Regions from separate parts of the Kribbella sp. NPDC051586 genome, predicted to be linked through region 1. Evidence: riboswitches for the same ligand, from Rfam matches in the RefSeq annotation. Region 1 holds a riboswitch; the other holds the start of a gene.
The links. A riboswitch is a leader RNA that binds a small molecule or an ion and turns the genes downstream of it on or off. The one in region 1 is predicted to bind FMN.
Positions count from the first base shown of each region.

Region 2: it holds a riboswitch for FMN, as region 1 does, so the genes downstream of both, ribD (bifunctional diaminohydroxyphosphoribosylaminopyrimidine deaminase/5-amino-6-(5-phosphoribosylamino)uracil reductase RibD) here and ribB (3,4-dihydroxy-2-butanone-4-phosphate synthase) in region 1, are expected to answer to the same signal.

Region 1 covers NZ_JBITDF010000001.1:1,702,504-1,717,256, forward strand. The annotation lists gene ACIA58_RS08495 (ABC transporter substrate-binding protein) at 1-346, shown strand, start outside; gene ACIA58_RS08500 (carbohydrate ABC transporter permease) at 350-1,246, shown strand; gene ACIA58_RS08505 (carbohydrate ABC transporter permease) at 1,243-2,139, shown strand; gene ACIA58_RS08510 (sugar phosphate isomerase/epimerase family protein) at 2,149-3,144, shown strand; gene ACIA58_RS08515 (transketolase) at 3,141-4,019, shown strand; gene ACIA58_RS08520 (transketolase family protein) at 4,016-4,984, shown strand; gene ribB (3,4-dihydroxy-2-butanone-4-phosphate synthase) at 4,968-5,606, opposite strand; FMN riboswitch at 5,697-5,830, opposite strand; gene ACIA58_RS08530 (DUF4038 domain-containing protein) at 5,876-7,369, shown strand; gene ACIA58_RS08535 (sugar-binding transcriptional regulator) at 7,409-8,386, shown strand; gene ACIA58_RS08540 (threonine/serine exporter ThrE family protein) at 8,376-9,722, shown strand; gene ACIA58_RS08545 (ArsR/SmtB family transcription factor) at 9,873-10,799, shown strand; gene ACIA58_RS08550 (3,4-dihydroxy-2-butanone-4-phosphate synthase) at 10,980-12,182, shown strand; gene ACIA58_RS08555 (class I SAM-dependent methyltransferase) at 12,179-12,871, shown strand; gene ACIA58_RS08560 (TetR/AcrR family transcriptional regulator) at 12,904-13,497, shown strand; gene ACIA58_RS08565 (VC0807 family protein) at 13,497-14,138, shown strand; gene ACIA58_RS08570 (FAD-dependent monooxygenase) at 14,135-14,753, shown strand, end outside.
Region 2 covers NZ_JBITDF010000005.1:63,506-78,258, reverse strand. The annotation lists gene ACIA58_RS33885 (HAD-IIA family hydrolase) at 1-96, shown strand, start outside; gene ACIA58_RS33880 (polysaccharide deacetylase family protein) at 120-860, opposite strand; gene ACIA58_RS33875 (polysaccharide deacetylase family protein) at 976-1,683, opposite strand; gene ACIA58_RS33870 (amino acid ABC transporter ATP-binding protein) at 1,767-2,504, opposite strand; gene ACIA58_RS33865 (amino acid ABC transporter permease) at 2,491-3,246, opposite strand; gene ACIA58_RS33860 (substrate-binding periplasmic protein) at 3,249-4,100, opposite strand; gene ACIA58_RS33855 (DNA-binding protein) at 4,277-4,969, opposite strand; gene ACIA58_RS33850 (VWA domain-containing protein) at 5,113-7,158, shown strand; gene ACIA58_RS33845 (protein kinase) at 7,272-8,915, shown strand; gene ACIA58_RS33840 (MFS transporter) at 8,964-10,457, shown strand; FMN riboswitch at 10,515-10,648, shown strand; gene ribD (bifunctional diaminohydroxyphosphoribosylaminopyrimidine deaminase/5-amino-6-(5-phosphoribosylamino)uracil reductase RibD) at 10,783-11,811, shown strand; gene ACIA58_RS33830 (riboflavin synthase) at 11,812-12,417, shown strand; gene pnuC (nicotinamide riboside transporter PnuC) at 12,414-13,088, shown strand; gene ACIA58_RS33820 (bifunctional 3,4-dihydroxy-2-butanone-4-phosphate synthase/GTP cyclohydrolase II) at 13,090-14,328, shown strand; gene ribH (6,7-dimethyl-8-ribityllumazine synthase) at 14,328-14,753, shown strand, end outside.

The DNA of each region.
Region 1 (14,753 bases):
CTCGGGCTTCGTCGAGGGCTACATGGTCAACGCCAAGACCGGGAACGCCGACAAGGCGGCCGCGCTGATCGACTTCATCGTGCAGCCCGCGGCGCAGAAGGCGATGAACATCACCGCCTCGACGGTCAAGGGCGCTGAGCCGGACCCGAAGTCGCTGCCGCTGTCGGCCGAGTGGTCGACGAAGTACGGGAAGAACGGGTTCTACACGATCCAGGACCAGGCGTTCCCGAAGAAGCAGGCCGACCAGTACTTCAGCGTGCAGAGCGACCTGCTGCAAGGGAAGGTCGATCCGGAGGCGGCGTCGAAGAAGATGCAGGAGATCATCTCCGCCTGGGCGAAGAGCTAGCGGATGGCAACGACAGTCGCTCTGGCGAAGCCGAAGCGCGGCCGCTGGTCGCCCTGGTTGTTCGCCCTGCCCGCGCTCTTGGTGTACGTCGCGTTCCTGGTGTACCCGGCGGTGTCGTCACTGTGGTTCAGCCTGACCAACTGGGACGGACTGAGCGCGTCGTACAAGTTCGTCGGGCTGGACAACTACCTCAAGATGCCGCACGACCCGGTCGTGCTGACCGCGGTCCGGAACAACCTGATCTGGACCGTCGTCACCATCGCGGTGCCGACCGTCATCGGCCTGCTGCTGGCGATCGCGCTGAACGGCAAGGTGCACGGCAAGCCGATCCTGCGGCTGATCTTCTACACACCCGCGGTCCTGCCGCTGGTGTCCATCGCGAGCATCTGGGGCTGGCTGTACAACCCGCAGTACGGCGCGATCAACTCGTTCCTGCGCCTGATCGGGCTCGATGGGCTGGCCCAACCGTGGCTCGGGCAGGACTCGACCGCGTTGTGGGCCGTGATGGTGCCGGCGATCTGGTTGCGCACCGGCTTCCCGATGCTGCTCTACTTGGCCGCCCTGCAAGGGATTCCGAACGAGCTGTACGAGGCGGCGACCGTCGACGGCGCTACCAAGTGGCAGCAGTTCTGGCACGTGACGATGCCGAGCCTGCGGCCCGCGCACTACATCGTGATCGCCTTGTCGCTGATCGATTCGTTCAAGGTCTTCGACATGATCTACGCGATGACGTACGGCGGTCCTGGTACGTCGACGCAGGTGATGGGGACGTGGATGTACTTCAACGTCTTCCAGTACTACCAGGCCGGCTACGGCACGGCGATCGCCGTCGTGATCACCCTGGTGGCGATCGCCGTCGGCATCCCGTACGTCCGCTCGCAGACGAAGGAGGCGTCATGACCTCCATCGCCCCCGCCAGATTGGACCTCCCGACCGAGACGGCCGCCGTCGAACCGGTCAGTCCTGGGCAGAAGGGGCGCCGGGGTCTGGTGATGACGCTTGTCCTCGTCGTCGTCGCCCTCTTCTGGATCTCGCCGCTCGCCCTGCTCGTCATCACCGCCGTCCGCCCGCTCGCGGACTTCATCGGCAACGGTCCGTTGTCCTGGCCCGATCACTTCACCTGGAAGAACTTCTCCGACGCGTGGGGGATCGGCAACTTCGCCACGACGTACAAGAACAGCGCGATCCTGGCCGCGATCAAGGTGCCGCTCGGCGTGCTGGTCTCGGCGATGCTCGGGTTCGCGCTGGCCAAGCTGCGGATGCGGTTCCGCCGGACGGTGATGTTCTCGGTGTTCCTCGGGCTGACGATCCCGATCTACATCACGATCGTCCCGGTCTTCATCATGATGCGCTCGCTCGGCGCCACCGACAGCATCTTCGGGCTGATCGGGCCGTACCTGGCCTTCGGCATCCCGTTCGAGGTGCTGGTGCTGCAGTCGTTCTTCCGGCAGATCCCCGACGAGATCATCGAGGCCGCGAAGGTGGACGGCGCCGGCGACTGGCGGGTGTTCTTCACGATGATCCTGCCGCTGTCGGTGCCCGCCCTGGTGACGGTGGCGATCCTGGACGCGGTCGCGACCTGGAACGAGTTCCTGTTCGCGCTGATCCTGCTGAACTCCGACGCGCACAAGACGATCCCGGTCGGGCTGCTCAACTTCCAGGGACAGTTCGCCAACAACAACACCGGACTCGCGGCAGGCATCCTGATCGCAGTGGTCCCGATCCTCATCGCCTACACCCTGCTCCAGCGCTGGATCGTCGGCGGCCTGACCGCCGGCTCCCTCAAAGGATAGGAACAAAATATGACTGACATGCCGGTCTTCGGCGCGGGTATCTGGCACTTCGCCACCTACAAGGACCGCTACGCGACCGACGGGTACGGCGATCCCGTCGGCCTGCTCGAGCAGATCGACCGGGCCGGCGCCGTCGGCGACCTGTCCGTGGTCGACCTGAACTGGCCGTTCGCCGGGTACGACGGAACGCTGGCCGAGGTCAAGGACGCGCTGAAACGCAACAACCTCAAGGCGATCGCGATCACCCCGGAGATCTACACCCGCGACTTCGTCAAGGGCTCACTGACCAACCCGGACCCGGGCGTCCGCAAGCAGGCGATGGAGTTGTTGCACCAGGCAACCGAGCTGGCCAAGGAGCTGGGCTGCTCGTACGTGAAGCTGTGGCCGGGTCAGGACGGCTGGGACTACCCGTTCCAGGTCAACTACCACGACATCTGGAACCTCGCCCTCGACGGCCTGAAGGAGCTGGTGTCGGCGCACCCGGACATCAACTTCGTGATCGAGTACAAGCCGCGCGAGCCGCGGGTGAAGATCATCTTCCCGAACGTCGCCCGGACGCTGCTCGGGATCGAGAAGATCGGTCTGCCCAACCTGGGCATCCTGCTCGACTTCGGCCACTCGCTGTACGGGCTGGAGACGCCGGCCGACGCGGCGCAGCTGGCGATCGACTACGGCCGGCTGTTCGCGATCGATGTCAACGACAACCTTCGCGGCTGGGACGACGACATGGTCGTCGGCTCGGTGCACCTGGTCGAGACGTTCGAGTTCTTCCACACGCTGCGGAAGAACAACTGGGAGGGCGTCTGGCAGCTGGACCAGTTCCCGTTCCGCGAGGACAGCGTCCAGACCGCGAAGCAGGCGATCACCTTCCTGAAGGCGATCCACCACGCGCTCGACCTACTCGACGACGACGCGCTGGCGGCCGCCCAGGCGTCGCACGACGCGCTGGCCGCGCAGAAGCTGGTCCAGAAGGTCCTGCTGAGTTCGATGGCAGAGCTCGCATGACCCTGACCGCCGAACACACGACGATGCCGGTGCTCGGCCGGCTGCCGGCGCATGCCGGTCGTACCGAGCAGATCGCGCACATCGCCGAGGCGGCCAGGCAGATCCGGATCCAGGACCTCAAGCTGGTCCACTACGCCGGCGCCGGGCACATCGGCGGCGACTTCTCCGCGATCGACATCCTGGCCACGCTGTACGGCGCTGTGCTCGACATCTCGCCGGCCACGGTGAACCACGCCGAGCGGGACCGCTTCATCCTGAGCAAGGGCCATGTCGCCGGCGCGCTCTACACCACGCTCGCCACCTTCGGATTCCTGCCGGTCGAACAGCTCGCCACGTTCCTCAAGCCGCTGTCCGCGCTGAACGGTCACCCGAACCGGACCAAGGTGGCCGGCGTCGAGGCCAACACCGGTCCGCTCGGTCACGGTCTGCCGATCGCGGTCGGGCACGCTCTCTCGGCCAAGCTCGACGTCTCGATGCGTCGTACGTACGTGCTCGTCGGCGACGGCGAGTTGCAGGAGGGCTCGAACTGGGAGGCGATGATGGCGGCCTCGCAGTACCAGCTGGACCGGCTGACCCTGATCGTCGACCGGAACCGGCTGCAGCAGGGCGCGACCACCAAGGAGACCAACGACCTCGACCCGTTGCCGGAGAAGGCGGCCGCGTTCGGGTTCGCGGTCGTCGAGGTGAACGGGCACGACCACGGCGAACTGCTCGACGTGCTGTCCGCCGTACCGTTCCGGCCGGGCAAGCCGACCTTCGTGATCGCCCACACGCACAAGGGGCACCCGATCTCGTTCATGAGCAACAACGTCGCCTGGCACCACCGCGTCCCCGATGCCGCTGAGTACCAGCAGGCCCTGAAGGAGCTCTCATGACCGTCACCGACAGACCCTCGATCGCGGACCAGCCGCGGTACGACTGCCGGGACGCGTACGTCGAGACGCTGGCCCAGCTGGCCGAGGCCGATCACCGGATCGTTGGGGTGGTCAACGACTCGGTCGGCTCCAGCAAGCTGAACAGTTTCCGGAAGGCGTTCCCGGACCGGCTGATCAACGTCGGCATCGCCGAGCAGGACATGGTCGGCGTCGCGTCCGGGCTGGCCAACGGGGGCCGGATCCCGTTCGTCTCGGCGGCGTCCTGCTTCCTCACCGCTCGCGCGCTCGAGCAGATCAAGGCCGACGTCGCCTACTCGAACACCAACGTGAAGCTCTGCGGCATGAGCCCCGGCGTGGCGTACGGCGAACTCGGGCCGACGCACCATTCGGTCGAGGACATCGCCTGGCTGCGGGCGATCGACAACATGAAGATCATCGTCCCGGCGGATCCGATCGAGACCGCGGCCGCCCTGCGCTGGGCGGCGGCGTCGGAGGGCCCGGTGTTCATCCGGGTCAGCCGGATGAGCGTGCCGAAGGTGTACTCGGAGGACTACGAGTTCCAGCTCGGCAAGGCGATCACGGTCCGGGAGGGGAACGACGTCACGGTGATCAGCAACGGAACCGTGCTGTGGCGGGCGCTGGCCGCGGCCGAGCGACTGGCCGAGGAGGGGATCTCGGCCCGCGTGGTGTCGATGCCGACGGTGAAGCCGCTGGACACCGACGCCGTGGTCGCGGCTGCGCGGGAGACGGCCGGCATCGTGACCGCCGAGGAGGCCGTGTCCAGCGGCGGTCTCGGTGGCGCTGTCGCGGAGACCGTCGTCCAGCACCATCCGGCGCGGGTGACGATCCTGGGGTTCCCCGAGTTCGCGCCCACGGGGTCCGCCGGCTACCTCCTGGACCGGTACGGCCTGTCCCCCGAGGGCATCACCGACGCCGCCCGCAAGCTCGTCATGACAGGTAAGTGACCAGGTCTGCGATCGAGATCATTGCGAAGTCATGAGCGTCGGCGAACGCGCGCAGGTCCGCGCCAGTCATCAGCGTGCCGTCGTCGTTCATGAGTTCGCCGATCACACCGACCGGCGGCAGGCCGGCCAGGCGGACGAGCTCGACCGTGGCTTCGGTGTGACCGGGCCGCTGCCGGACTCCGCCGTCGACGGCGCGCAACGGCAGGATGTGACCGGGCCGGATCAGGTCCGCGGGCTGCGCCGCCGGGTCGGCCAGCACCCGGACGGTCCGCGCCCGGTCGGCCGCGGAGATGCCGGTGCCGACACCGGTCGCCGCGTCCACGGAGATCGTGTACGCCGTCCGCAGGCTGTCCTGGTTGTTCGGGACCATCAACGGGAGCTCGAGCCGATCCAGGAGCTCCGCCGCAGCGGGTGCGCAGACATATCCGCTGGTGTGACGGACGAGCAGCGCCATCAACTCGGGCGTGGCGAGGCTCGCGGCGAAGGTGAGGTCGCCCTCGTTCTCACGGTCCTCGTCGTCGACGACCACGACCGGCCGTCCGGCGGCGATCTCGGCGACGGCGCGTTCGATGGTGTCCAGGCTGGTGCCCGGGCTGGTGCCTGGACTGGTGATGGTGTTCACGGTCGTTGTCCTCTCGGCAGTGCTCCGACAGCACTCCGGGGCAACGACAAACCTCACGCCTCCTGTTTTCGCGCAGGAAACGTGAAGCTGCCACGTGCGTCTTCCCATCCGGACTTTAACCGTCGGTCCCGGAGTTCCACCGGGTCAACCGCTTCTTCTCGCGAAGTCACGGGTCGCGGACTGTCACCGCCGGCTCGGAATTTCACCGACCCCAGAGCACGTGTGTCTTTCATCCTCAGCTTAACGGCTAAGAGCACCCTTGGAGTGTCATGTCCATCTCATCCGTCTGGCGCTCGACCGAACTCACGCTGACCGGCGAGGAGTCCGGCACCGAGGTCTGGGTGGACTTCGAGCACGAGTCCGGCCGCCGCCTGCGGCGGCCGGCGTTCTGGGACGGTGGGCAGACCTGGCGGGTCCGTTTCGCCCCGCCGGAGGCGGGGCGCTGGCGCTGGACGAGCGGGTCCGCCGTCGGTGAGCTCGAGGTCTCGGCTGCGCCGGCGGACGAGGCCAACCCGTTCTACCGGCACGGGTTCTGGCGGATGTCGCCTGGCGGGCGCAGCCTGATTCACGCCGACGGGACGCCGGCGATACTGGTCGCCGACACCGCGTGGGCGCTTCCGTGGCGGGCCACGCCCGAGCAGGTCCGCGAGTACGCCGCCGACCGGCAGGCCAAGGGCTTCAACGCAGTACTGCTGATGTCGGTGCAACCGGACATGCGCGCGGTCGGCCCCCGCGACCGCTCCCAGGACGAGGGCTTCGGCGTCGGCTTCGAGGACCTGCCCGACGGCCACCTCAACCGGATGAACGTCGAGTACTTCCAGTACCTCGACAAGCTGCTCGACATCCTGGTCGACCACGGCCTCGTCCCGGTCCTGCAGCCGGTCTTCCAGGGCTTCGGCTGGAAAGGCCTGAACGTTGCGGGCACAGTCGTCCCGCCGGAGGAGTACGCGACGTACTGCCGCTATCTCGTCGCACGGTACGGCGCTCAGCCGGCCATCTACCTCGTCGGCGGGGACGGCTCCGGAGACGAGCCGCAGACCGCGGTCGGAGGTGCCGAGGTACACGCGGCCGACTGCTACGCGCAGCCGACGGGCATCCACTACCGTCCGCACATCCGGGCGCACGCTCACCAGGACGCCGACTGGCTGGACTTCCAGTGGTGCCAGACCGGGCACACCGGCGAGCACGTTCCCGACCGGGTCGCCGACATGTGGCGGAACGAGCCGGTGAAGGCAGTCGCGAACGGCGAGCCGACGTACGAGCACACCGGCCGGACCGGCGTCGCTGAAGGCTGGTGGCAGGGTCACGAGGCGTGGAGCAACCTGTGCGCGGGCGGGACGATGGGCGTCGTCTACGGCGCGGGCAGTCTGTGGCAGTGGCGGCTGCATCCGGAGGAGCCGGGGCACTCCGAGTTCTTCCTGGCTCCCAGCGCGGGCTGGCACGAGGCGATCGGCTTCGAGGGGTCGACGTACGTCGGCATGCTCGGGAAGATCCTGGCGGGCCTGCCGACCGCCGACATGGTGCCGGACTGGACCCGGGTGATCTCCGGGCGGGCGCTGAGCGGCGCGGACGGGATGCTGATCGTGTACCGCGAGCACGGCGGACCGGTGATGGTCTTCGACGACACCGTCCCGTTGGCGTACACGATCGTGGATCCCCGCGACGGCTCGATCGTCGCAACCGGCAAGCGGGACGCATGGAACGCCCCGATCCCCGACCCCGGTGGAGCGCCACGCGTCTACCTCTGTCTCGGCCGTGCCTGACCTATAGTCCGTATTCCTGAACGTTGCGAGGGGGTCGAGGTGAACGCGAACCGCGCGGTGCGCCAGCCGGGGCTGGACGAGCTGCGGCTGCTCGCGAAGGTGGCGCGGATGTACCACGAGAAGGGCATCCGCCAGCCGCAGATCGCCGCCGAGCTGAACCTGTCCCAGGCGCGGGTGTCCCGGATGCTCAAGCAGGCCGTCGAGGTCGGCATCGTGCACACCGTGGTGACCATGCCGAGCGGCGTCCACAGCGACCTCGAGGACGAGCTGCAGGGCCGGTACGGGTTGCGCGACGCGGTGGTCGTCGACACGCTCGGAGTGGGGGACGACGTACTCCCGGCGCTCGGATCCGGCGCGGCGGCGTACCTCGACATGACGCTCACCGGTGGGCACGTGGTCGGGATCTCGTCGTGGAGCGAGACGCTGATCAGCGCGGTCGACCGGATGCCGCGCAAGAGCGTGCCGGTGGTGGACAAGGTGGTCCAGATCGTCGGCGGCCTGGGGGACGCCGCCGTGCAGATGCAGGCCACCCGGCTGACCGCGCGGTTCGCCGAGCTGACCGGCGGGATGCCGGTCTACCTGCCCGCTCCCGGTCTGGTCGGGACGCCCAGCGTGCGGCGGGCGATGATGAACGACGTGTCGGTTCGCGACGTTCTGGGCACGTGGGGACAACTCACCGACGCCCTGGTCGGGATCGGCAGCCTCGAGCCTTCGCCGCTGCTGCAGCGCAGTGGGAACGCGGTCGCGGAGGCCGACCAGGACGAGCTACGCCGGCTCGGCGCCGTCGGGGACGTGTGTTTCCGGTTCTTCGACGAAGAGGGAAAGCTTGTGCGCTCGACGTTCGACCAGCGGGTCATCGGGGTGACCGCGAAGGAACTGCTGGCGGTGCCGCGCCGGATCGGCGTCGCCGGCGGCGACCGCAAGTACTCCGCGATCCGCGCCGCGATGCTCGGCGGCTGGGTCAACATCCTCATCACCGACCTCGCGATGGCCCATCGCCTTCTCGATGGAGCCTGACGAGCAGCGGGAGGTCTACGCGACCATCGACCTGGCGTTGCGGGTCGGTGAGGTGCTGCTATCCAGCGGCGCGGGGACGGCGGACGCGACCGCGACGATCCTCGGGGTGACGGCGGCGGGCGGGCTGCGCGGGTGCGAGGTGGACATCACGTTCACCTCGATGGCGGTCTCGTACCAGGCCGCGCCGGACGTCGCGCCCGAGACGCACATCCGGCTGGTCCGCTACCGGTCCCAGGACTTCTCCCGGCTGACCGACGTGGACAGCCTGGTACGCCGGTTCGCCCGCGGCGACGTGACCCGCGAGGACGCCTCGCGTGAGCTGGCCCGGCTGACGTCGGCGGGTCCGCCGTACCCGCGGTGGAGCGCCGTACTCGCCTGGGGTGTGATGGCCGGCGGCGCGACGCTGCTGCTCGGCGGCGGCTGGCTGATCACGATGGTGGCGGTGCTGACCGCGATCGTGATCGACGTGAGCAACCGCTGGTTCAACCGGCAGCGGCTGCCCGCGTTCTACCAGCAGGTCGCCGGCGCCTTCGTCGCGACCGCGGTCGCGCTGATCCTGTACGCCGTGCACGCACCGGTGAAGCCGTCCCTGGTCGTTGCCGCCGGCATCATCATGCTGCTGGCCGGGATCGCCCTCACCGGTGCCGTCCAGGACGCGATCACCGGGTACTACGTGACCGCGGCGGCCCGGAGTCTCGAAGCGATGCTGCTCACCGGCGGGATCATCGCGGGGGTCTCGCTCGGGCTCGCGCTGGGACTGAAGTTCGGGCTGCACGTCGGCATCGAGGCCGAGACGATCCAGCTCGGGAATCTGCCGGTCATGGTCTTGTCGGGTGCGGTGATGGCGGTCGCGTTCGCCTACGCGACGTACGCACCTCTCCGCGCTCTACTGCCGGTCGCGGTGATGGGCGCGCTGGGCTCGCTGGTCTTCACGTTGATGATCCGCGCGTCGTTCGGGCCGGCCTGGGCCACCGCCGCGGCGGCGTGCGTCGTCGGGCTGGGCAGCTACTCCGTCGGGCGTCGCGTCGGCGTACCGCCCCTGGTTGTGGTCGTCGCCGGCTCGATCCCGCTGCTGCCGGGACTCACGATCTACAAGGGCCTCTACGAGCTGATGGGCCTCGGCAACCTGATCGGCATCGTCAGCCTCGGTACCGCGGTCGCCATCGGCGTCGCACTTGCCTCCGGCCTGATCCTCGGCGAGTACCTCGCCCAACCGATCCGCCGCGAAGCCCGCCGCCTCGAAGACCGGCTCGCGGGCCCCCGCCTGGTAGGCCCGCGCCGCCCCGTGCGCCGGCGAACGACCCGACCGCGCCGCCGACGCCGTACCGGAACCTAGATGTCCTTGCTGGTCATCGACTTTCTCCTTGGTGGGAAGGGCGTTGGTGGTTCCGATGGTGGCCTTCCGGTGGATTGGCCAACAATCTTTTGACGGATCCGTCAACGATGAGCCGACTGGTCGTTAGCGTGTTGTGTCGAGGGAGGAGTCATGGCGCAGCCGCAGGTCGTGTTGGTCCAGTCGCCGCAGCAGTCGGTGTTCCTGGCGCTGCGCGAAGCCCTCGGCCACCGCGGCCCGTACTCGTCCCGCCACGTCCTGCAACCGCTGCGGCGGATCGTCGCGCGAGCTGAGTACGAGCCACTGCTGCGACCGCTCCGGCCGGGACAGAACGGTGGCGTTCCCGATGTGGTGGTCCCGCTCATCCCGCCGTCGGACGTGTCCGTGCCGGACCAGGTGGCGGCCATGCGCGAGTACTCGCCACAGCTGTTCCTCGACGAGATCGAGACGCTCGGCGGCGACTCGGCGGTCTGGCGGACGGCAGCCCGGGATCCCGAGAACTGGCTCCGCGCCTATGCCGAGTTGAGCGACCTGTGCTGGCGAGCTCTCGAACCCCGGTGGCGACTGCTCCGGCCGGCCTTCGACGCCGAGGCCGAACGTGTCGGTATGGCCGCCGTCCGCGATCGCCTGCCCGATGCCCTGAACACGATCAGCTCACGGCTGACCTTCACCGACGACAGCTTCTGTATCGACGGCAGCCAGTTGATCCCGTACGCCGGACGCCGGCTGGCCCTGGTACCGAGCATCGGCGCCCCGGACCAACTGTTCGTCAACGGGATGGAGCCGGACGTCATCTCGATCGCCTACCCGCTCCGGGGGTTCCCCGATGTGAGTCCGGTCCGATCGGTCGAGGATCCGCTCGACGTCGTGCTCGGCGGACCGCGTGCACGGGTGCTGCGGATGTTGGGCTGCGCGCTGACCGTCGGCGCGATCGCCGCCGAGTTGGGCGTCACGCCGGCAGCCGCCTCACGCCACTGCGACGTACTGACCCGCGCCGGGCTGATCACCCGTGACCGCCATGGTCGCCAAGTCCTCGTCAGTCGTACCTCCCGGGGCAACAATCTCCTGGACGTGCTCTGACCCGTCTGTGGTTTACTGCCGATTGGTGCGATTCCACGGTGTGACGGTTGGACGTGAGTCCAGGCCCGTCGGCTCTGCCGGGAGGCGGAGTGACCCGGTGTGACCGGGGCCACGCGGTGATACCCCGCTTCAGCTCGGACTCAATGTCCCTGGCCATGAACGAATGGCGGAGAGCGAAGCATGTTCACAGGACGAATCGAGAATGTAGGCACCGTCGCCGAGGTTTCCGGCGACCTGTTGCTGGTCAGGTCGGACGTCGTGGTGGCGCCGGGTGGCGCGGTCTGCCTCGACGGGATCAGATTCACCGCGGAGTCGGGTCCGCCCGGGGAGATCAGGGTCGTCGTGACGGACGAGACCCGCCGCCGTACGACGTTCGACCGGGTCACCGGCGGTACGACGCTGCACGTCGAACTGCCGGTTGCGATCGGGGACCGGATCGACGGGCATCTGGTCCAGGGGCATGTCGAGGCTGTCGGCAAGGTGCTGCGCGTCGACGTGGAACCGGCCGGTCATCGGGTCTGGATCAAGCCGCCGGAGCGACTCCTTGCCCGGTTGGTGGCGAAGACGTCGGTTGCGATCGATGGTGTGAGCATCACGGTCGCGGAAGTGCTGAAGGACCGGTTCTCGGTCGTACTGGTGCCGACCACACTGGCGAAGACCAAGCTCGGCACGCTGGTCGCCGGCGATCGGGTCAACCTCGAGAGCGATCTGCTCGTCCGGATGGCGCGTGAGGGACACGGGCCGGAGTTGCAGCGAGCGGTCGCACAGCTGCCGTGGGCGGGTCAGCTCAGCGGCGAGGCCGGCGTACAGAAGGTGGTTGCGCAGATCGCGGCCGGTGGCGGGGTGGTCGTCTGGGATCCGACGGCTGAGGGCGAAGGCGACGTGGTCTTCGCGGGTGAGCGGTTCCGGCCGGAGGCGATGAGATTCCTGCTCACACAGGCTTGTGGGCACACGACGGTCCCGTGCGCGGCCGACGTACTGGAGCGGTTGGAGATCGGACCGATCCCCGGCGGTGGTGACCGGCAGGGTACGGCGATGCACGTTCCGGTCGATCTCGCGTCGTCGGACGGGACCGGGGTGTCGGCGGCCGATCGGGCGGCGACGATTCGCCGGCTGGCGTCGGCGGACGCCGTACCGGAGGACTTCCTGCGACCTGGGCATGTGTTCCCGCTGGCCGCGCGGCCTGGGTTGCTCGACGAGCGTCAAGGGCACACCGAGGCGACGGTCGCGTTGTGCGTTGCGGCGGGGTTGGCGCCGGTCGGCGTGTGTTGCGAAGTGATGCGAGCCGACGGGGTGATGGCGGGCGCGGCCGACCTCGAGCAGTTCGCGCTGCGGTGGGAGTTGCCGATGGTCGACATCCACGATCTGGAGCGCTGGCTGTGAGCCTGTACGACAACCCTCAGTTCCTGGAGGGCTACCGGCAACTGCGCCGCACCGGCCAGGGCATCAACGATGCCCTGGAGATCCCCGCGATGGACGCCGTGCTCGCAGCTCTGCCGATTGCAGGTGCTCGGGTGGTCGATCTGGGGTGTGGCGAAGGCGGGCTGGCCGTTCGGCTGGCGGCCGCGGGAGCTGCTGAGGTGCTTGCTGTCGACGCCTCGGAGCAGATGCTTGCGGCCGCGGTCCGGCATCCCCGCGTTCGGTACGAGCGCGCAGATGTCGCCGCCTTCGACCTGCCGCACGGCTCCGCGGACCTCGTCGTGAGCAGCATGGCGCTGCACTACGTCGAGGACTTCGTTGCGCTGGTCGCGCGGGTCGCGGGATGGCTCGCGTCGGGTGGAGCATTCGTGTTCTCGGTGGAGCATCCGATGATGACGGCGCCGGTGGTCGCTGCTGACTGTCTGGTCGACAACTACGCGGATGAGGGGCGGCGGGAGCGGACCTGGTTCGTCGCCGGGGTGGTGAAGTATCACCGCACGATCGGCTCGATCGTCGCCACCCTCCGCCGTCACGGCTTCCGCCTGGAATCCCTGGACGAACCGCTCCCAACTTCGGACCAGGTAGCGACCTGCCCCCATCTCGCCATCCACCGTCGCCGCCCGCCGATCCTCTTGATCTCGGCGCGCACTTGACGGACTTTTATCCGACTGGGTAACTTTTACTCATGCGGATAAACCAGAGCACGGACCGCGCCCGGAGTACGGCGGCTCGCCGCGACCAGATCGTCGCGGCGACGATCTCCGTGCTCGCGAAGCGCGGGTACGCGGCGACCTCGTACGACGCGATCTGCGAGGTCGCCGGGCTGAGCAGCAAGCGGCTGATCTCGTACCACTTCAGCACCAAGGACGAGCTGCTGGCGGAGGTCCTCCGCCGGGTGACCACCGACGCGGCGGAGGCGATGCGGCCGGCGATCGAGGCTGCCGACGAGCTGCCGGGAAAGCTCGCCGCGTACATCCGGTCGAACGTCGAGTTCATCGCGGCCCGGCCGGACCATGTCCGCGCGGTCCAGCAGATCGTCTTCGGTGGCGCCCAGGTGCCGTCCGAGGAGGCCGACAGCGCGGTTACCCGCCTGGTCGCGCTGTTCGAGGCGGGCCGGCAGGCCGGCGTGTTCCGGCGCTTCGACTGCCTGCTGATGGCGGTCACGCTGCGCGCCGCCATCGACGCCGTGGCCGGCCGCCTGGTCGGCGGGGCCGATCCTGCGGGCTGTGCGCGGGAGCTGATCGAGACGTTCGACCGAGCGACCCGAGTGGAGCGGTGATGACAGTGACGACGGAAGCCAAGCCCAAGGCGCGCTGGGGAGCAGTGCTGGCGCCGGTCCTGATCGACCTGGTCGTGCCGCTGCTGATCTTCTACGGCCTGCGCCAGTCCGGTGTCGGCGTCGTCGGCGCGACCCTGGCCGGATCGGTGATCCCGGTCGTGCGGACGGCGTACTCGATCGTCCGCGGCCGGACGATCGACTGGATGGCCGTGTTCATGATCGTCGCGCTCGCGGTCGGCACGATCGCGTCGCTGGCGGTGCACAGCCCGCGGATGCTGCTCGCCAAGGACGGCGTGATCACCGCGCTGTGTGGCCTGTGGATGCTCGGAACCGTTGCCCTCGGCAAACCTCTGCTGCTGGCCGTCGGCCGCGGCATCGCGGAAGCCAAGCGGGGCAAGGGCGGCGGCGAGGTCTGGGTGAGCCGCTGGGACCACGAGCCGCGGTTCCGGCAAGGCATCCGCCTGATCACGGTCGTCTGGGGTGTCGGTCTCGTCTTCGACGCGGTCGTCCGAGTCGTGATCGCGTACGCGCTGCCGCTCGACGCGGTCCCCGGCGTGACGACGATCCAGTGGATCGTGCTGTTCGCCCTGCTGTACGGGTTCATGATGATCTACTCGCGCAAGAACGATCTGCTCGCATGAACGACGTAGTGGTCGTCGGCGCGGGGCCTACCGGGCTCCTGCTGGCGGCGGAGTTGGTCCTCGCCGGAGCGAACGTCGTGCTTGTGGACAAGGCCGCCGAGCGGCCAGGACAGTCGAAGGCATTGACGCTGCAGCCGCGGTCCGTCGAGATCCTGCACTCCCGCGGTCTCCTCGGATCGCTGATCACCGAGGCTCCACGGTTGCCGGCCGGGCATTTCGCCGGTCTGCCGGTCCCGCTCGACTACACCGCGCTCGACACCAGATTCCCTTACCAGCTGGGGATCCCGCAGCGACGGATCGAGCACCTGCTCGAGGACCACTTGGTTGTGCAGGGCATCGTCGTACGCCGTGGTCTCGAGCTGACCGGCCTCCGGCAGGACCCGGCCGGCGTCGAGGCGTCGTTCATGGACGGTACGGCGATCCGGGCGGGGTGGATCGTCGGGTGCGACGGGGCGCGGAGCGCGGTGCGGAAGCTGGCCGGGATCGACTTCCCCGGACGCGACGGCCGGTTCAGCGCGGTGGTTGCCGATGTCGTCATGTCCGGTGTCGAGCCGGGCTGGGAGTTGCCGTCGCTGGTGCCGCGGGACGGGGCGGTGATGACGGTGGTGCCGCTGG
Region 2 (14,753 bases), on a different contig from region 1:
ACCGGCGAGCACGAGGTCGAGCGGTTCCCCTACCGCCCGACGCGCATCGTCGAGTCGATCGCCGACCTCGTACCACTGGTGAGCGAGCTGTCCTAGCAGCCTGCCCTGGCAGGCCCGTCCTAGCAGGTCAGGGTGCGGAAGCCGTAGCCCTGCGCCTTGAGCGACTTGAGGATGGCCGGCAGCGCGGCGACGGTCTGACTGCGGTTGCCGCCACCGTCGTGCATGAGGATCACCGAGCCGCTGTGCACGTTCTTCAGCACGCGCTGGACGATCGCCGTCGTACCGGGTTTGGTCCAGTCGCGCGAGTCGACGGTCCACACGACCAGGTCCTTACCCATCGCCTTCGCCCGTTGACGGACCGTCGCGCTCACGCCGCCGTACGGCGGGCGCAGGCAGCCCGGCGTACTGCCGATCTGTGCGCGGATCGCCTGGTCCGTCGACATCACCTGCTGCCGGAAGGCGGTCGCGCCGAGTTTGCGCAGGTCGGCGTGCGTCCAGGTGTGGTTCTCGACGCTGTGGCCGGCGTCGTGGATCCGCTTCGTCAGCTCGGGATGCTTCTGGACGCTCTGGCCGACCTCGAAGAACGTCGCCTTCGCGTCGTACTTGGCCAGGATCTCGAGCACCTTCGGGGTGTACTCGACGTCAGGACCGTCGTCGAAGGTCAGCACGACGTACTTGGTCGGCAGTGGGGTCTTGCTCGGCGTGGCGGCTGCCGGCGCCGCGGCGGGTGGTGCGGGCGTGGCTGGTTTCGCGGGGGACTTGGCGGCCGCGACCACGACCGAGCCGATCACCGCGCTCACCAGCATCATCATCGCCAGACCGATCATCCGGTTACCGGCGCGGGTCAAGCGGACATCCATGCGTCCCCCAGGGCGGTGGGTGGCTCACTCCTCCCGTCCACCATGGGCATGCCGCGGCAGAAAGCCAGCGCCCACGCCGCTGCCCCGTCAACAAGTCACGAATACCGGACGCCGATCAGTGACACCACAACGGATAGAACAGATACCCCCTGGCCTTGAGCGCCTTCAGGATCTTGGGGAGCGCGGCGACGGTCTGGCTGCGATTGCCGCCGCCGTCGTGCATCAGGACGATCGATCCGCTCCGTACCTTCGCGAGCACGCGGCGCACGATCACCGACGTACCCGGACGGCTCCAGTCGGCCGGGTCCACGCTCCACAGCGTGAGCTTCTTGCCAAGCATCGCTGCTCGTTTGGCGACCACCCGGTTCGTCGCGCCGTACGGCGGTCGCAGGCAGCGCGGGGTGTAGCCGGTCTGTGCCCGCAGGTATCGGTCGGTGGTCCGGACCTGGTACTTGAACGCCGGCCAGCTGACCTTCGTGAGGTTCGCATGCGACCAGGAGTGGTTCTGCACGCTGTGGCCGAGTTGGTCGACGCGCCGGGTCAACGCCGGATACCGCTTCACGTTCTGGCCGACCTCGAAGAACGTCGCCCGCACGTGGTAGGCCTGAAGGATCTTCAGGATCTGCGCGGTGTAGCCCGCGCTCGGGCCGTCGTCGAAGCTCAGATAGACCCACTTGGGCTTCGCCACCGCCTGGGTCGTGGCCCGCACCTGCGCCGCCGGCGCGATCGGTGGTGGTGGTTCGGCGCTCACCGCCAGGCCGAGCATCGCGATCAGCCCGACGATGAGCGCCGCCGAGATCGGCAACCGAAGATCTCTCACCATAACCATCCCCCAGCCATGGTCGACCCGGTCCCGGGCCCGTCTCCATAGTGGCCCTCGGCAACGAAATACGCCAGGGGCGATTTTCAGAGGACCTGGGACAGGAACTGCCGCAGTCTCGGTGAATCCGCGTCCGTGAACACCTGCTCCGGTACGCCGGACTCGACCACCACGCCCTGATCCATGAACGCGACCTGGTCCGCGACCTCCCGCGCGAACCCCATCTCGTGCGTGACGACGATCATCGTCATCCCCGCCTGGGCAAGGTCCGCCATCAGAGCGAGCACGCCCTTGACGAGCTCGGGATCGAGCGCGGAGGTTGCCTCGTCGAAGAGCATCACCTCGGGCCTCATCGCGAGGGCCCGCGCGATCGCGACCCGCTGCTGCTGGCCGCCGGACAGGGTCCCGGGCCGCGCACCGGCCTTGGCTGCCAGGCCGACCAGCTCGAGCTGCTCCCGGGCCGCGACCTGCGCGGACTCGGTGTCGAGCTTCTTGATCTTGCGGAGCGGGAGCGTGATGTTGTCGAGCACGGTCCTGTGCGGGAACAGGTTGAAGTGCTGGAACACCATCCCGATCCGGCGCCGCAGTACGTCCGGGTCGCCGCGCAGTACCGACTCGCCGCCGAGCTTCACGTCGCCGGCATCCGGCTCGAGCAGCCGGTTGATCGCGCGCAGCAGCGTCGACTTGCCCGAGCCGGACGGGCCGATCACGCAGGCAGTGTGTCCGGCCGGTACGGCGAGATTCACGCCGCGCAGGACCTTGTTGGTTCCGAAGGCGAGCTCGACGCCCTCGACCTCCAGGCTCGCGGCCTCAATGGTTCGCATGCGCGAGCTCCTCCAGCTTCACATCTTCGGTCTCGGCCGGACGCCCTTCACGTAGCCGCTTGTCGAAGTGGTTCACCAAGTGGGTCAGCGGCACGGTGATGATCAGGTAGAAGATGCCCGCGAGCAGCAGCGGGGAGAGGTTGCCGTTGGTCGCGGCGGCGTCCTGGCCGATGCGGAACAGCTCGCGCTGACTCGCCAGCAGGCCGAGGAAGTACACCAGGCTGGACTCCTTCACCAGCGCGATGAACTGGTTCACGAGCGCCGGCAGCACCCGGCGTACGCCTTGCGGGATGACGACCAGCCGCATCCCGCTGGTGTAGCTGAACCCGAGTGCGCGGGCGGCCTCGAGCTGACCTTTCTCCACGCTCTGGATGCCGGAGCGGAAGATCTCGCCGATGTATGCGGCGGCGATCAGGGAGAGCGCGAGGATGCCCAGCGGGTACGGGTTCGGGCCCCACCAGTGGCGGGTGATCGGGGACAGGCCTTGGCCGATCAGCAGGATCGTCAGGATCGCGGGCAGGCCGCGGAAGATGTCTGTGTAGATCTTCGCCGGCCACCGCAGCCACGGCTTGGCGGACAGGGCGAGGACCGCCACGATCATGCCGAGCACGGTGCCCAGCATGACCGAGGCTGCCGCCAGGATCAGGGTGTTGACCAGTCCTACCTTCAGCATCTCGGGCAGGACCGCCTTCATCGACTCCCAGTCGAGGAAGGTGTCACTCAGGGTGGACCAGACATCCATGCTCAGGCCTTGGGTGCGGTGAACTTCACGCTGCCGGAGCCGGGCTTGAAGTTCGCCGGTACGGCGCGACCCGGGTAGTACTGCTCCACCAGCTTGGTCCAGGTGCCGTCGGCGATCACCTCGTCGAGCGCCTTGTCCACAGCGTCGCGGAGCTTGGCGTTGTCCTTGGCCACCGCGAACGCCATCGGCGCGTCACTCAGCTCCTTGGCGGCCAGGATCACCGTGCCGCCGCCCTGCTCCTTGGCCATCTTCTCGCCGATCTCGGCAGGGGAGACCCACGCGTCCGCCGTACCGGCCTTGAGCTGGCCGAGCGCGGCGTTGTAGTTCGGCACGCGGACCGGGTTGAGGTTCTTGCCGGTCGCGTAGTCGTCCTGGACGGTGCCCTGGACGACGACCACCCGCTTGCCCTGGAGCTGGTCGAACGAGGTGATACCGGAGTTCTTGGTGGTGTTGAGCCCGAGGTAGCCGAAGTCGTAGCCGTTGCTGAAAGCAACCGTCTTCTTCCGGGCCTCGGTGATCGTGATCGACGAACTGCCGAGGTCGAACTGGCCGCCGTTCACCTGCGAGAGCAGCGCGGAGAAGTCGGTGCCGACGAACTCGGGCTTCAGATTCAGCTTGGCGGCCACCGCGGTGATCAGGTCGTTGTCGAACCCGGTGAACTTGCCGTCCTTCACATACACGTTCGGCGGGGCGTCGGTAAGGGTCCCGATCCGCAGCGTGCCGGCCTTCATCAGCCCGAGGTCGGGTCCGCTCGCGGCGTCGTCCTGATCGCTGCCGCAGGCAACCATCGACACCGCGAGAGTGATCGCTCCCGCTACCGCAACAACCCGCTGGAAAGCGCCGAACGCGCGCACAAGCCTCTCCTCACAACGTCAACGAACGCAGGGCGATCCGCCCCGCCGACGCAACCCAACACCAGACTCGGTGGCGGAATTCCACGCCGACAAAGGATGAGACGGACCCGAATGTCTACTCAGCTCGTGTTAACTGGAAGCGCTGCTGGGCGGCTGGTCGCTGCCCGTGCTGTCGCTCAGCCGTGATGTTGCTCATAGTGGGCAAGGGCATCCGCCGTCCTGCCGGTCCCGTACGCCAGCAGTAACTCGGCCAATGCGGGCGACTCCGTCTCGATGGCGATCGCAGCTCGCTGGATCTCGTCGGCCGACGCAACCTCGCGGAGCAGATCCTGGATCGCCCGCACGACGGCCCGGGGCATGGGCCCGTCGTCCCCGCTCATCACCACGCCGGCAGGCAGAGGGGTATGGATGCCGGCCGCAAGAGCCATCTGGGCCGGGCCGGGCGCGCCGAACCCCGACGGCACCTCTCCGTCGGGTAGCCCCGAGGCCACAGCGCCGCCGACCGGCGAGCCACTCGAAGGCCGGCCGTCCCTGCTCAGCTGCCCGGTCGCCCCCGAGGTGGTCAGCCCTCCGGTGGTCGCCCGGATCCGGTCCAGCGAAGACGGAATGTCGTCCGGCCAGATCTCGCTCGCGATCGCGAGGTCGGCCAGCTCCGTCGCCGCCCGCAGCCGTGCCATCACCGCCGGGTTGCCGATCTTCACCCGCTGGGCGCTGACGAGCTGGGACAACATCGGGGCGGACATGCCGATCACCTGCGCGAGCCCGCCCTGCGTCAGCCCGAGTGGACCCAGGATGCGCCGTACTGTGTCTCCGAGCGGCTCGCCGTACAGCTCGATCTGCTGCTGGAGGTTGTGCGCTGTCTGGTCCATCGGTCTGACCCTTCTGTCGGCCATCGCGTCGCGATTGCAAATATCTTCGCACTAGCGAACGCAAATTTCCAGTCGGATCGGACTTGACATTCGCGATCGCAAACTGCAAATGTTTGCGGCAGCGAATCTCACTGGAGGAAACGATGACGACTCACCAGCCACGCCGCCGCCCTGCGGTGTGGGCGCTCCTCGCCATCACACTGACGGCTGTGCTGGCCGGGCTGACCACCGGGACCGCGCTGGCCGATCCCGCGCCGTCGGGCGGCAAGCTTGTCCTGGTGCTCGACTCGTCCGGCTCGATGAAGGAGCCGGCCGGCGACGGGCAGACGAAGATCACCGCCGCCCGGACCGCCCTGACCCAGGTGGTCAGCAAGCTCCCGTCGGCCGCCGAGGTCGGCCTGCGGGTGTACGGCGCGACCGTGTTCAAACGCACCCAGCCCGGTGCCTGCACCGACACCCAGCTGACGGTCCCGATCGGCACGAGCAACCGGCCCCAACTGCAGGCCGCGATCGCGAAGTACAAGCCGTACGGCGAGACACCGATCGGCTACGCGCTCCAGCAGGCGGCCAAGGATCTCGGTCCGGTCGGCCAACGCACCATCGTGCTGGTCTCCGACGGCGAGGCCACCTGCGCGCCGGATCCCTGTGTGGTCGCGCAGTCCATCGCCAAGCAGGGCATCGACCTGAAGATCGACGTCGTCGGGTTCCGCGTCGGCGGCAAGGCACGCAGCCAACTGCAGTGCGTCGCTCGGGAGGGTCGCGGCGACTACTACGACGCCGACTCGACCATCGACCTCGAGGCGGGGTTGGACCGCTTGTCCACGCGGGCCTTCCGCCCGTTCCGCATCTCCGGCACGCCGGTGCAGGGTGGACCGCAGCAGGAAGGCGCGCCGACCCTTGCCCCGGGCCACTACTCGGACACCTTCGGCAACGACCAGACCGCGAAGTACTACCTGATCAAGCGGACGATGGCGAAGTCGACCCTGCGCGCCGGCGTCAGCTTCCGGCGGCCGTCGGGCGGCAGCTTCGTGCTCAAGGCCGAGGTCTTCCTCAAGACGATCGGCGGCGAGAACTGCGGCTGGAGCTATCCGCTCGCGTTCGACGGTGATCAGGGCATCGCCACCGGTGCCGCCTCGAGCTGGACAGGCGACTACCCCAAGGGCTGCAGCACCGACGACCAGTTGGTGCTGACTGTCTCGGCCGGTGACGCCTTCCGCGAGATGAAGGGCGTTCCGTACGAGTTACGCGTGGACGAGGAGCCGCCGGTCGACTCCACCACGAACCTGCCGCCCGAGGCCGACGACCCGACCTGGACTCCGATGCCGGGTGTCACACCGAGCGCGATCATTCCGGGCTCGAGCTTCGCCGACGCTCCGCTCATCACGCCGGGCAGCTTCAAGACCACCCTCATGCCAGGCGAAGTGCAGCTCTACCGGATCAAGGCCGATTGGGGTCAGCGCATCCAGGCGCAGGCGACGGTGCCGAAGCTGGGAGCCGCGACCGCGAAGGCGATCGACGGGATCCGGTACCTCGACATGGGGCTGATCTCACCGCTCGGCGAGGACGTGATCGCCACGTTCGCGAAGCAGGTGCCCGGCAACGTCGGGCGGCGCGGCGTGCTGACCAAGGACGGGGTCGTCAAAGCGAATACGACCAAGGAGGTCCGCTACCTCAACCGCGACGGCGCGAACACCATGGACAAGGGCACTGCGATGCCCGGTGAGTACTACATCGCGCTCTCCGTGACCCGCAAGGACGACGACAAGGCCTTCGCCATCCCGATGACGCTGACCGTCGCCCTCGAAGGCACCGCAGGCACAGGCAAACCGCAGTACGTAGACGGCGCCACTCCGGTCTCCGGCGACTCGATCACACCGACCCCGACCGCGACGCCTTCGCAGTCGTCGGAGACCCCAGGCAGCGGCGACAAGACTGAAGCCGGCGGCCCGGTGGTGGGCGACCCCACTCCGAGCGACGGACCTCCGCTCGCGCTGGTCGCCGGCCTCGGCGGTGGTGGTGTTCTGCTGCTCCTGATCGGGATCCTCGTGGTACTCCGTCTCCGCGCCAGGCCGACCCCTCAGGCAGCTGGCACGTGGCAGCACGGTCAGCACCAGTACCCGAACCAGGCTACGCCGCAGTACCCGAACCAGGGCGGGCATCAGCCACCTCAGCAACCTCCGCATCGCTGACCCAATGCCCGCGGCCCGGATCGCTCGATGATCCGGGGCTGCGCGTCCTTCGCGGTTCGGCGTGGTGCGGCGTCCTGCCGGAGGTGGGCGGTCGGGGCGGTAGGTTCTGGGTGGTGGAGGCGTTTGCTGGGCGGTATCGGCTGATCGACCTCGTCGGGATCGGAGGGATGGGGTCGGTCTGGCGGGCGTGGGACCTGCGGCGCTCGGCGTACGTGGCGGCGAAGGTGCTGGGGCAGCACGATGCGGCGACCTTGCTGCGGTTCGTGCGGGAGCAGTCGTTGCGGATCGAGCACCGGCATGTGGTGGCGCCGCACGGATGGGCGGCGGATGACGACAAGGTCGTGTTCGCGATGGAGCTGGTGCGCGGCGGGTCGGTCGCGACGCTGCTCGGTGATCACGGTCCGCTGCCCGAGTCGTACGTCGCTGTCCTGGTGGATCAGCTGTTGCACGGGTTGTCCGCAGTACATGCGGCACGCGTCGTACATCGCGATGTGAAGCCGGCCAACCTTCTGCTTGACGCCACCGGTACGGGGTGGCCGCACCTGCGTTTGTCGGACTTCGGCGTCGCCGGCCTCCTCGACGAACCGCGCATGACCCGCCACAGCACCGTCCTCGGCACGCCCGGATACCAGGCCCCCGAACAGCTGGCGGGCGCGGACCCCGACCCCCGCCAGGACCTGTACGCCGTCGGCGCCGTCACAGTCGAACTCCTCACCGGCGAACGACCCGGCACAGACGGCAAGCTCCCCGACCTCGACGGAGCTCTGCGGGACTTCGTCCGCCATCTGACGGCAAGGAATCCGTCCGACCGACCCGAGTCCGCCGCCTCCGCCGGCCGACTCCTGGCCGCAACCGGCGCCATACCCCCGCCGGGAACTGATCCGTGGGCCCAGAACCCCGACGCCCCCGAGGTCTTCGATCAACTCCCACCCCTCCCACCGGCCTGGACCCCCACGGGCCCGCAACCCCACCACCACACAGCACCACCCACCACCCCACCCCCCACCGACCGCTACCCACAACCACCCAACCGCGCCGACGCGGCTACACCGGTCGTCGCGCACGGCGGTGCGGCCACGCCAGCACCGGCCCAGGACGGCGCAACCATGTCTGCACCCGGGCAGGGTGCGGCGGCTGTGCCAGCCTCCGGACATGGTGGTGCGGCTGCGCCGGCACACGCGGAGGGCGGTGCGGCTATTCCGGCACCGGAGCAGGACGCGGCGGCTAGGTCTGCGTCCGCGCAGGGCGGTGCGGCTGTGCCGGCGCGGGGAGGTTCGGCTGGGCCGGGTGGTGCGTCTAGGTCGGCATCCAGGCACGGTGCTGAGGCTGCTCCGGCACATGGGCAGGGTGGTGGGGCTGCGTCGGCATCCGAGCACGGTGGTGTGGCTGCGTCGGCACTCGGTCACGGTGGTGCACCCGGGCAGGGTGCGGCTAGGCCGCCATCCGGGCAGGGTGGTACGGCTGCGCTGGCACCCGCGCGGGGAGGTGCGGGTACGTCTGCATCCGCGCACGGTGGTGCGGGTGCATCGGCGCCCGGGCACGGTGGTGCGGCTGCGCCGGCGCCCGCGCGAGGCGGTGGAGTCGCGCCGGTGGCCGCGTCTGGCGGGCCGCAGGACTCGGTGCCGGTTGAGCGCGGCGGCGACGCTACGGCTCCGGCGGCTCCCAAACACCGGCGGGGGTTGTGGGTGGTTGCGGGGGTCTGTTTTGTGGGGGCGGTTGCGTTGTTGGGGAGTGCGGCCTGGTTGCTGTTTCGGTGAGAGGAAATTCACCGGGCGGGTGGGGTTCGGCGTGAAATAATGACGGTGATGGGTTCGACACTTGTCACTGGGGCGAAGGGTGACCGGCTGCGCCTGATGGTCGGCGCGCTCGCGGTCACGACGACGGTCGGGTACGGCGTACTGATCTACGCGTTCAGCGCCCTGCTGGGGCCGATGAGCGCCGAGCTCTCCATCTCCACCACCACTACGGTCGGCGCGTCGACCACCGCGGTACTGGTGAGCGGTCTGATGTCGATCCCGATCGGTCGTCGGCTGGATGTGCGCGGCGGGCGCGGACTGATGTCCAGCGGCTCGGTGCTTGCCACGGTCGCTGTGCTCGGGTGGTCGCAGGTGCAGAACGTCGTGCAGTTGTACGCCGTGTTTGCCGTGATCGGTGTCGCCTGCGCGATGGTGTTGTATCCACCGGCGTTCGCGGTCGTGGTCGCCGTCGCGGAACCAGCCAAGCGGACCAACTCCATCCTCACGATCACGCTCGTCGGTGGGTTGGCCAGTTCGATCTTCCTGCCGCTCACCGGGTACCTCGCCCACGCTCACGGCTGGCGTACCGCGTTGATGATCCTGGCCGGCACCCTCGCCGCGATCACAGTCCCCCTCCACCTCCTCGCCGTACACCCCGGCCCCCCACGCCCGGCCGACAGCCCAGCCGCCAGCACCGGCCGCAGCACCGGCCCCAGCGCGGATCGCAACGCGCGTCCCAGCGCGGACCAGAGCGCAGACCAGAGCGTGGGCCGCGGCGTGGGTCCCAGCGCGGACCAGAGCGCGGATCGCAGCGTGGACCGCGGCGCCCGTCCCAGCGCGGACCAGAGCGCGGATCGCAGCGTGGACCGCGGCGCCCGTCCCAGCGCGGACCAGAGCGCAGGCCCCGGCGTGGGCCGCAGCTCAGGCGGCAGCACAGACCTCGGTGTGAGGCAGGTTGGGTCGCCGAGCAGGGTGCTTCGGGATCCTGGGTTTTGGGTGCTTGCTGGTGCGTTCGTCGTGCACAGTGCTGCGCTGGCGGCGGTCTCGGTCCACCTGGTGCTGTACCTGGTCAGTCTCGGGCATCCGCCGGCGCGGGCGGCGAGTTTGGCGGGGCTGCTCGGTCTGTTGTCGGTGACCGGCCGGTTGGTGACGAGCGTGTCCGCGCGGTGGTTGCCGATGGCGACGATCACCTCGCTGATCTTGTTCGTCCAGGCGATCGCGATCGCCCTGCTGCCGGCCGTCGGACGTCACGTCGGGGGAGCGATCGGGTGTCTGGTGCTGTTCGGGCTCGGGTTCGGGGTGTCGTCGATCGCGACGCCGGCGATTCTGCTCGACCGGTACGGCGCGAGCGGGTTCGGCACGATCGCCGGGATGCTGGGTACGCCGACCACGATCGCGAAGGCGCTCGGGCCGCTCGGCGGCGCGGGGCTGGCCGATGGATTCGGGTACCGGCCGCTCATCCTGGCCGTCGCGGTGGCGTGTGCCGTGGCCGCCGTCGGCCTGGCCTTCACCCGGCGGATCGCGCCGAGCCGGCAGGAGGGGCAGGAACGGACCACGATGTGACCCAGGTCGTGGTGTGGCTTGCGGGGAGAGGCATACTTGAACTACGAGTGAACCCACTCGCGTGCTCCGGGGTCGGTGTAATTCCGAGCCGGCGGTGACAGTCCGCGACCCGGTCGCTGCGGTTTGGCGATCGGTTGACCTGGTGGAATTCCGGGACCGACGGTGAAAGTCCGGATGGGAGGCGCACGCGGTCGGCGGGTGTGCTCTGTTGTCCGGTCGGCAGGGCGTGCGCGAGGTGGCGTACGGCGAAGCCCGGATGGCGGAGCGTGGTCGCCGGTCGTCACGAGACCCCGGTAGTGCGTCCGTGACGACGAGGGACCGAGCAGTGAGTAACGCTTCGCCGATTGATGTCGCGTGGATGCGGCGTGCGGTCGAACTGGCCGCGAAAGGTGTCGGCAGCACCCATCCGAACCCGGTGGTCGGCTGTGTCGTGACCGGCCCGGACGGCCATCCGGTCGGCGAGGGCTTCCATGCCGTTGCCGGTGGCCCGCATGCCGAGGTCGAAGCGCTCCGGATGGCCGGAGAGCGCGCCCGCGGCGGTACGGCGTACGTCACGCTGGAGCCCTGCAACCACACCGGCCGGACCGGCCCGTGCGCGGATGCGCTGATCGAGGCCGGGGTCGCGCGGGTCGTGTACGCCGTACCGGACCCGAATCGCACCGCGGCGGGCGGCGCCGAGAAGCTGACCAGCAAGAACATCGAGGTCGTCGAGGGCGTCCTTCGGGACGAGGCCGAGGCGGTCAACTACGTCTGGCTGCACAGTGTCCGGGCCGGTCGCCCGTTCGTCACCTGGAAGTTCGCGACCACGCTCGACGGTCGCTCCGCGGCGCCGGACCGGTCGAGCAAGTGGATCACCGGCCCGATCGCGCGCGCCGACGTACATCGGCATCGCGCAGAGTGCGACGCGATTGCCGTCGGCACCCAGACCGTGCTGGACGACGACCCTGAGCTGACGGTCCGCGACGAGAACGACGTACCGGCGGCGCGGCAGCCGCTCCGTGTCGTCGTCGGAGACCGGGAGGTCCCACCGGCCGCGCGGGTCCGCAACGACCGCGCGGAGACGTTGCTGCTGCCGACCCATGATCCCGCCGAGGTGCTCCGGCAGCTGGACGACCGGCAGATCCGGCACCTCTGGCTCGAAGGCGGTCCGACGCTGGCCGCCGCGTTCCTGCGCGCCGGCCTGGTCGACCAGATCGTCGCGTACGTCGCCCCGGCCGTGCTCGGCTCCGGGTTCGCCGCGGTCGGCGACCTCGGCGCGGAATCGATCGACCACCTGCGGCGGTTCAAGCTAGCGGACGTCAGCCGCCTCGGTGACGACGTCCGGCTGACCCTGGTCCCTCTGGGAGGAAAGTAGATGTTCACCGGCATCATCGAAGAACTCGGCACGGTCGAGTCCCTGGACCTGCTCGACGGCGACGCGGCTCGGTTGACGATCCGCGGGCCGAAGGTGACGGAGGACGCCGGTCACGGCGACTCGATCGCGGTCAACGGCTGCTGCCTGACGGTGGTCGAGCATGGCGACGGCGTGTTCACCGCGGACGTGATGCGCGAGACACTGCAGCGCACCAGCCTGGGCGGCCTCGACAAGGGCTCGTCGGTCAACCTGGAGCGTGCCGTCACCGCACACGCGCGGCTAGGCGGTCACATCGTGCAGGGGCACGTCGACGGCACCGGCACGATCGCCTCGCGCAGCCCCGGTGAGCACTGGGAAGACGTCCGGGTCGAGACGACGCCCGAGATCCTCAAGTACGTCGCCGAGAAGGGCTCGATCGCGGTCGACGGGGTCTCGCTGACCGTGACCGATGTCGACGACGCGTCCGGGACGTTCGGGATCAGCCTGATCCCGACCACGCTGGAGCTGACCGTGCTCGGGCGGAACAAAGTGGGCGACACCGTCAACCTCGAGGTCGACGTGATCGCGAAGTACGTCGAGAGACTAATTGCTGGAGGCAACAAGTGAACCCGATCGACTGGCTGTTGCACTCCCAGGTGACGATCGCCGGCTCGCCGGTGCTGGTTCGGGAGATCGTCGGCAACGTGTTCGGTCTGGCCAGTGCGCTGTTCGGCATGCGCCGGCTGGTCGCCGCGTGGCCGGTCGGCATCGTCGGCAACGTGCTGCTGTTCACGGTCTTCGTCGGCGGGATCTTCGACACGCCGCAGGACAAGGACCTGTGGGGCCAGGCCGGCCGGCAGGTGTTCTTCGCACTGATCAGCCTGTACGGGTGGTACCGCTGGTACCAGACCCGTCACGGCGGTTCCGCTTCGGCGGTCCAGCCCAAGTGGGCGACGGCGAGGCAACGACTCGAACTGCTCGGCATCGGCGTCGTGATCTACGCGATCGCGTACTTCGTGCTGAAGGCACTCGGCTCGTGGGGACCGCAGTGGGACGCGTGGATCCTGACCGGGTCGATCCTGGCGACGTACGGGATGGCGCGCGGGTTCGTCGAGTTCTGGCTGATCTGGGTCGCGGTCGACGTGGTCGGCGTACCGCTGCTGGTGCAGGCGAAGTTCTATCCGTCGGCGTCGATGTACGTCGTGTACGGACTGTTCTGCATCATCGGATTCGCGTCGTGGTGGAAGATCCAGAACCAGGAGCGGGTTGCTCCGCCGGAACCAGTGGTGGTGGGCTGACATGGGTAACGTCTTGAAACTCGACACGATCGAGCATGCGATCGACGAGATCCGCGCCGGGCGACCGGTGATCGTGGTCGACGACGAGGACCGCGAGAACGAGGGCGACCTGATCTTCGCCGCGTCCAAGGCGACGCCGGAGCTGCTGGCGTTCCTGATCCGGTACAGCTCGGGTGTGGTGTGCGTGCCGATGGAGGGCAGCGAGCTCGACCGGCTCGGGATCCCGTTGATGACGCCGCACAACCGCGAGCGGATGCGGACGGCGTACACGATCTCGGTCGATGCGCGGGACGGGATCAGTACCGGCATCTCGGCGGCCGACCGGGCCCGGACGATCCGGGTGCTGACCGATTCCGCCTCGGAGTCGTACGACCTGGTGCAGCCGGGGCATGTGTTCCCGCTGCGCGGCCGGGAGGGCGGCGTACTCGTGCGGCCCGGGCACACCGAGGCATCGATCGACCTGGCGCGGCTGGCTGGATTGACGCCGGCCGCGGTGATCTCCGAGATGGTGAACGACGACGGGACGATGAAGCGCGGTGCCGAGCTGCGGGCGTTCGCGGACGAGCACGGGCTGGTGCTGGTGTCGATCGACGACCTGATCCGGTACCGGCGTCGTACGGAGTCGCAGATCCAGCGGGTCGCGACCACCACGTTGCCGACGCAGTACGGCGATTTCATTGCCCACGGCTACCGGAACACGGTGGACGGCTCGGAGCAGCTGGCGTTGGTACGCGGCCCGATCGGTGATGGGCCGACGTTGGTGCGGTTGCATTCGGAGTGCTTGACCGGAGACGTGTTCGGTTCGTTGCGGTGCGACTGCGGGCCGCAGCTGGACGAGGCGATGCGGCAGGTCGCTGCCGAGGGCGGCGTGGTGGTTTACCTGCGCGGTCATGAGGGGCGCGGGATCGGGTTGCTGCACAAGCTGCAGGCATACGAGCTGCAGGACGCGGGCCGCGACACGGTCGACGCGAACCTGGATCTCGGGCTGCCGGCCGATGCTCGTGACTATGGCACCGGGGCGCAGATCCTGGCCGACCTCGGGGTGACGTCCGTGCGGCTGCTGACCAACAATCCCGACAAGCTCGCGGGGGTTCAGGGGTACGGCATCGACGTCGTGGAGCGCCGCGGCATCTCCATCGATCCGACCGAGCACAACCTGCGGTACCTGCGGACGAAGCGCGACCGGATGGGTCACCACCTGCCGGGCGGCGTACTCACGGAAGAGAACGGAGCCGGCTGATGTCGGGCAGTGGAGCACCAACCATCGAGGTCCCTCGCGTCGACGGCGCCCGCGTCGCGGTTGTCGCGGCCCAATGGCACCCGAAAGTCACGGACGCTCTGGTCGCCGGGGCGATCCGGGCGCTGGACGACTCCGGGATCAGCGACTACACGGTCATCCGGGTGCCGGGGTCGTTCGAGCTTCCGGTTGCGTCGTTGCATGCGGCCAAGGCCGGGTACGACGCGGTGGTCGCGCTGGGCGTGGTGATCCGGGGGGACACGCCGCACTTCGAGTACGTCTGCCAGGCGGCGACCGAGGGTTTGATGCAGGTCGGCGTGACGACCGGGATCCCCGTCGGCTTCGGCTTACTCACCTGCGACAACGACCCCCAGGCTCTGGACCGAGCCGGCCTCCCCGACAGCCGAGAAGACAAGGGCTACGAAGCA